2 linked regions of the Aliidongia dinghuensis genome follow. The protein of the gene in region 2 interacts with the protein of the main gene of each other region in a pairwise test. Links are inferred from orthologs where the notes say so. Each region holds a gene or a part of one and is shown on either strand. Other genes may lie near its edges.

What was found.
Region 1: the proteins of ptsN (region 2) and IEY58_RS18205 interact in binary tests that used the Escherichia coli proteins (3 or more experiments, as listed by UniProt). The link is inferred for Aliidongia dinghuensis from one-to-one orthologs.

What each region holds. Positions count from the first base shown.
Region 1 is NZ_BMJQ01000009.1:205,329-208,918, forward strand. Bases 222-3,495 are described here. They hold IEY58_RS18205 (sensor histidine kinase), read left to right. Parts: upstream 222-565; coding sequence 566-3,295; downstream 3,296-3,495. Other genes in these bases: IEY58_RS18200 (trypsin-like peptidase domain-containing protein), read left to right, coding at 222-427; IEY58_RS18210 (response regulator), read left to right, coding at 3,285-3,495. Outside these bases: more of IEY58_RS18200, read left to right, coding at 1-221; more of IEY58_RS18210, read left to right, coding at 3,496-3,590. UniProt on the Escherichia coli protein: Member of the two-component regulatory system KdpD/KdpE involved in the regulation of the kdp operon. KdpD may function as a membrane-associated protein kinase that phosphorylates KdpE in response to environmental signals.
Region 2 is NZ_BMJQ01000012.1:261,313-264,532, reverse strand. What follows is about bases 315-3,218. They hold ptsN (PTS IIA-like nitrogen regulatory protein PtsN), read right to left. Parts: upstream 2,047-3,218; coding sequence 1,582-2,046; downstream 315-1,581. Other genes in these bases: rpoN (RNA polymerase factor sigma-54), read right to left, coding at 2,916-3,218; hpf (ribosome hibernation-promoting factor, HPF/YfiA family), read right to left, coding at 2,173-2,775; IEY58_RS22795 (DUF1150 family protein), read left to right, coding at 1,251-1,472; IEY58_RS22800 (Hsp20 family protein), read left to right, coding at 563-1,027; IEY58_RS22805 (protein-methionine-sulfoxide reductase heme-binding subunit MsrQ), read right to left, coding at 315-451. Outside these bases: more of IEY58_RS22805, read right to left, coding at 1-314; more of rpoN, read right to left, coding at 3,219-3,220. UniProt on the Escherichia coli protein: Seems to have a role in regulating nitrogen assimilation.

The sequences.
Region 1 (3,590 bases), on a different replicon or contig from region 2:
GCCGGCCGGCGGCAACGTCGGCGTGGGATTCGCCGTGCCGATCAACATGGCCAAGTCGATCATGGAACAGCTGCTGCGCTACGGCTCGGTCGAGCACGGCCGGATCGGCGTGAGCGGCCAGGACATGACCGCGGAGATCGCACGCGGCCTCGGCACGGGCCGGATCGACGGCGGCGTCGTGACCGCGATCGAGCCGGGCTCGCCGGCCGACCAGGCGGGCGTCAAGACCGGCGACGTCATCGTTGCGGTCGATCACGAGCCGGTGCGCAACTGGATGAGCGTGGTGAACCGCATCGCGCTTGCCCGCGTCGACCAGGACGTGACCCTGACCGTCGACCGGCGCGGCTCGGTCCAGGATCTGCATGTCACCGTTGCGCCTGCGGCCACCCGCCCGCGCCAGGCGCGCGGCAGCGAGGATTACCAATAAGCCGGACCAGGCTTTTGATGGGATTTTGATGCGGGACGGCGGAATGCCGTCTCGTATTTTCATGCGCCTTCGCGCATGTCTCGAACCATACCGGCCGGTATCTCACCTAAGCGGCTCGGTTTGAGATAAAATTCCCTTATGTCCGACCCCGCCGACCGCGACCAGAGACCCGATCCCGAAGCCCTGCTCGCCGCGGCGGAGAAGGAAGGGCGCGGACGCCTCAAGATCTTCCTCGGCGCCGCCCCCGGCGTCGGCAAGACCTACGAGATGCTGAAGACGGCGCAGAAGCGCCATCAGGAAGGCGTCGACGTCGTCGTCGGCATCGTCGAGACCCACGGCCGCAGCGAGACGGCGGCCCTCGTCGAAGGCCTGGAGGTCATCCCGCGCCGCCAGGTCGAATACCGCGGCCGCCAGCTCGACGAGATGGACCTCGACGCAATTCTGAAGCGCCGACCGAAGCTGGTGCTGGTCGACGAGCTTGCCCATACCAACGCCCCGGGCAGCCGGCACGCCAAGCGCTATCTCGACGTCGACGAGCTGCTCACGGCCGGTATCGACGTCTATACGACGCTCAACATCCAGCATGTCGAAAGCCTGAACGACGTCGTGGCGCAGATCACCCGCATCCGCGTGCGCGAGACGCTGCCCGACAGTTTCCTCGACAAGGCCGACGAGATCGAGGTGATCGACCTCACGCCCGAAGACCTGATGGAGCGGCTGCGCGAGGGCAAGGTCTATGTCCGCGACCAGGCGCAGCGCGCGCTCAAGCATTATTTCTCGCCCGGCAATCTGACGGCGCTGCGCGAGCTCGCCCTGCGCCGGACGGCGCAGCGGGTCGACGACCAGATGCTGAGCTACATGCGCGAGCATGCGATCAGCGGCCCCTGGGCCGCGGGCGAGCGCATCATGGTCTGCATCAGCGAGGCGCCGAACACCCCTGGCCTCATCCGCTACGCCCGCCGCGTCGCCGACCGGCTGCGCGTCAAATGGACCGCGATCTATGTCGAGGGGCCACGCTCGGCGCGGCTGACCGAGCCCGAGCGCAACCGCGTCGCCGACCACATGCGCCTCGCCGAGAAGTTGGGCGCCGATCTCGCCACCATTCCCGGCAGCCGCGTCGTCGATCAGTTGATCGGCTATGCCCAGGCCAACAACATCACCCAGATCATCATCGGCAAGTCCGACCGCTCACGCTGGTTCGAGATCCTGCACGGCTCGGTCGTCCACGACCTGGTCCGCCGCGCCGGCTCGATCTCGATCCACGTCATGGCGGGCGACCCGATCGGCGAGCGCACCGACGGCGACGAGCTCGAGACCAAGGCAGCGCCGCGCCCGTTCGATCCCAAGCCCTATTGGCGCTCGGCGATCGCGGTTGCGGCCGCACTCGGTGCCGGGCTCGGCATCGACCAGGTGCTGCCCCTGCCCCTGCCGAACATCTCGCTCGTCTTCTTGACGGCCGTGCTGTTCGCGGCGGTGACGTCCGGGCTTGGCCCGTCGCTGTTCGCCGCCCTCCTGAGCGTGCTCGCCTACAACTTCTTCTTCCTGCCGCCGCTCTACACCTTCACCATCGCCGATCCGGCGAACGTGCTGGCGCTCGTCGCCTTCATGATCGTGGCGGTGATCGCCTCCAACCTCGCCTCGCGCACCCGCGACCAGGCGATCACGGCGGCCCGGCGCGCCAACACGACGGCCGAGCTCTATGCCTTCTCGCGCAAGCTCGCCGGCACGGCAACGCTCGACGACGTGCTCTGGGCGACGGCCTATCAGGTCGCCTTCATGCTCAAGGTCCGCGTCGTCATGCTGCTGCCGGACGGCGACGGCCGGCTCGAGGTGCGCGCGGGATATCCGCCGGAGGACGAGCTCGACGACGCGGATTTCGCGGCGGCGCGCTGGACCTGGGACCGGAACCACCCAGCCGGCCGCGGTTCCGATACGCTGCCGGGCGGCAAGCGCCTGTTCCTGCCGCTCCGGACCGGCCGCGGCGCCGTGGGCGTCATCGGCATCGACCGGGACGCGCCCGGCCCTCTGCTGACGCCCGACGAGCGCCGCCTTCTGGACGCGCTCGCCGACCAGGCGGCCATTGCCATCGAGCGGACCCGGCTCGCCGAGGATATCGACGAGGCGCGCCTTCTGGCCGAGACGGAACGGCTGCGCTCCGCCCTCCTCACCTCGATCTCCCATGACCTCCGGACGCCGCTCGCCTCGATCATCGGCGCCATCACGTCGCTCCGGAGCTACGGCGAGCGCTATGGCGCCGAGACGCGCGGCGAGCTGATGGCGACCGTGCAGGACGAGGCCGAGCGCTTGAACCGCTTCGTCGGCAACCTGCTCGACATGACGCGGCTCGAATCGGGCGCATTGGAGCTCAAGAGCGACTATGTCGACATGAGCGAAATCGTCGGCACCGCGCTCGACCGCACGGCCAAGATCATGCACGGCCACCGGGTCGAGATCGATCTTGCGGTCGACCTGCCCATGGTGAAGCTCGACGCCGTGCTGATGGAGCAGGTGCTGGTCAATTTGCTCGACAATGCCGCGAAATACGCGCCCGTCGGCACCACGGTCAAGCTCGAGGCCAGGCACAACGACGATGAGATCGTGATCGACGTCGTCGACGAAGGCCCCGGCATTCCGCAGGACGCGCTCGAACGCGTGTTCGACAAGTTCTACCGCGTCCGCCAGGGCGATCGGCAGCGCGCCGGCACGGGCCTCGGCCTCGCGATCTGCCGGGGCTTCGTCGAAGCGCTCGGCGGCCGGATCACCGCGACCAACCGGACCGATCGGGCCGGCGCCATCCTTCGCATCACCTTCCCCAAAGCGCTCGCCGCAAGCGTCGAGCTGCTGGTCGGAGCCGACCATGAAGTCTAGCAATGCCCGTGTGCTGATCGTCGACGACGAGCCGCAAATCCGCCGCTTCTTGCGCACCAGCCTGACCGCGCAGAACTACGAAGTGATCGAGGCGGTCGACGGCGCCGAGGCGCTGAAATTCGCCCAGCGCGAGAAGCCCGACCTCATGATCCTGGACCTGGGCCTGCCCGACATCGACGGCATTGAGGTCATCCGGCGGCTGCGCGACACGGACGCGAGCGCGCTGCCGATTGTCGTGCTGTCGAGCCGGTCCGATGAGAAGGTCAAGGTCGAGGCGCTCGACCTTGGCGCCGAC
Region 2 (3,220 bases):
TCGCTGCGTTGAACGAGGTCGCGGCGAGCGGCACCAGCAGCACGGTCGCAACGAACCCCACGAACAGATAACGCAGGCGCAGGACCTCATGGGTGATGATCCCCGGATCGAAGCCGTAGTCCCAGCTCCAGATCGCGAAATGGCCGATTGAATAGGCGGCCGCCCAGAGGCCGATCGGCCGGCGGAAGCGGATCACCGTCGGCAGGCCTGAAAGGCGCGCGATCGGCGTCACCAGGAGGCCCGCAACCATGAGGCGCAGGCCCCAGATGCCTGTGATCCGCGTCGCCGGCGGGAACGGGTCGGCGATGAACGCACCCCAAAAGGAATCGTAGGCGAGCTCGATGGCCGGGATCGCCAGCGCCAGGATGACGAGCGGTTCGCCGACCCGGCGGAGCCAGTAGGCGAGCTGCTGCTTGGTCCGCCGAGAACGCTCTTGATTAGAGAGGGTCATTTACCACCTGATAGATGTTCGACGGCGCGTCGCCGTCATCTCCGGGTGCCGAAGTCGGGCCCGGGTTGTCTGCTCGCTCGATTGCGTGAGGAGGAGGCTCTAGACCACGCCATGAACCGCATTTCCCTGTTCAATTCGCCGCTGCTCCTGGGTTTCGACCATTTCGAACGCGCGATCGACCGCGTGGCGAAAGCGTCGACCGACGGCTACCCGCCGTACAACATAGAGCAGACCGGCGACGACCGGCTTCGCATCACTCTCGCCGTCGCCGGCTTCACCATGCATGACCTCGTCGTGCAGATCGAAGACAACCAGCTCGTCATCCGCGGCAAGCAGACCGACGATCGCGAGCGGCTCTATCTGCATCGAGGCATCGCGGCCCGCCAATTCCAGCGCTCCTTCGTTCTCGCGGAAGGGATCGAGGTGACCGGCGCCTCGCTCGACAACGGCCTGCTGCATATCGATCTGGTGCGCCCGACCGTCGAGCCCAAGGTCCGCCGGGTCGAGATCCGCGCGAACGGCAAGAGCCCTGCCCACCAACCCATCGATATCGGCGCCGATACGGAGAAAGCCTGACCTATCCGCCACCCATCCATCGGACGGGACACATATCGGATCTGAACGCAATCGCGACCAATCACGTTCTCGTCAGGAGATCGATCCGCGCCCCAAGCATCCGGCACGCGCAATGCAGAGGGACACGGGGAGAGCTCGAGACGGGCACGCGAGGCCGCTGGAGAGAGCCGGTCGGGCTGGATAGGGCCGAGATGCCCCCGCCGCCGGTTCGGAGGTAAGAACCATGAACGACAGCAGCATCATCAATCCCCGCCACATGTCGGACCGCGATCTGGCCGCGTTCGGCGTGCAGGACCTGGCCTTCATCAAGCCGGTCTCGATCAATGACGAAGTCGGCTATGCCATCCACGCGGCCGACGGCACTCAGATGGCGGTCGTCACCGACCGCGACGTCGCCTTCGCCGCGGTGCGCCAGCATGGGCTGGAGCCCGTCAGCGTCCACTGAAGCGACAACCGGCCGGAGTAGGTTCCTCGGGTAAATCCCTCCGGCCAAATCCCCCGGGCCAAATCCTTCCGCCGGCCCGTTCTCCCACGAAGGGCGTCCGGCGCAGCCCTCACGCCGCGTTGGACGCCTGATCCTCGGTCAAGAGCGCATAGAGCGCATCAGCGCTGTCCGTGCCGCGCAATTTGGCACAGACCGCCCGATCCCTGAGCAGGCGCGACACGCGCGCGAGCGCCTTCAGGTGGTCCGCCCCGGCGTCCTCGGGCGCCAGCAGCAGGAAGATGAGGTCGACCGGCTGATTGTCGATCGCCTCGAAATCGACCGGCTTGTCGAGCCGGGCGAACAGCCCGGTCATCTTGCTCAAGCCGGGTACCTTGCCGTGCGGGATGGCGATGCCGAGCCCGACGCCTGTCGTGCCCAATCGCTCGCGCTCGGACAAGACGTCGAACACGAGCTTCTCCGGTTGGCCGACCAGTACTGCGGCTTTCTTGGCCAACTCCTGCAGCGCCTGCTTTTTGTTAGCGACGCGGAAATTGGCGATCACGCTCTGCGGCGTGATCAGATCGGCGATAATCATCGATAGATCCTGGTGACGCCTATTCAGCCCGGAACACGGCCCGATCGTATGCAATCGGACCATGCTCCAAAATTACTGCGCTCGTGCTAATCATCGCCCGGATTCCCATCCGGGCGATGAGCGCTCTCAGGCGGACGCGCCGTTCTGTCGTGGATCGATCCAGCCGATATGACCGTCGTTCCGGCGATAGACGACGTTGAGTCCGCCATGGGCGGAGTTCCTAAACATCAAAGTGGGCAATTCCGCAAGGTCCATGCGCATCACCGCCTCGCCGACGGTGAGCGTCGGGATCTCCGTCGCCATCTCGGCGACCACCACCGGCTGCCCATCGAGATGCTCGTGCGCCGTGTCGTCATGGTCTTCCGGCTCGGGCGCCAGAACGTAGGAACGCGCCTCGATCGCCTGCTCGACCCGGTCCTTGCCGTTGACGTTGTGCGCGGTCAGGCGGCGCTTGTAGCGGCGCATCCGCTTGGCGATCCGCTCCGCCGCCCGGTCGGCGGCCTGGTAGACGTCCGAATCCTTCTCGCTCGCTTGCATGAGGATGCCGCGGCCGACATGGACCTGCAGGTCGCACGTATAGCGATGGGCCTCGCGCGAGATTACGGCATGGGCCTCGATGCCATTGCCGAAATACTTGCCGACCAGCGTGGTGAGCGTGCCTTCGATGTGCGTTCGAAGCGACTCGCCCACATCCATCTGCTTGCCCGTGACGCGTAACTGCATCGCCATGATGAACTCCCCTTGCTTTGGTCACGCCCGAGCCCTGCAGGACCCGGGCGAGCGGCACCCCGATGGACGCTCGCCCTCGGGATGTCCATGATCCCCTCCGGCCGGCCGGGTTGGCGCCGACGGAGGGATATGCAGGTGCTCTACATGCCCAGCGACTTGTCGCGTCGCCGCAACACGGAAGACGGGATCCGCATCGCTTCACGGTATTTCGCCACCGTTCTGCGGGCGATGTCGATTCCATCCTCACGTAAGATCTCGACGATTCGATCATCAGACAGCACGCCGTCGGCCCCCTCCGCGTCGATCAGCGCCTTGATGCGGAACTTGACTGCCTCGGCGGAATGCGAGGCAGCACCATCGGCAGCGGGGATCGCGGAGGTGAAGAAGTACTTGAGCTCGAACAGGCCGCGCGGCGTCGTCATGTACTTGTTGGTCGTGACCCGGC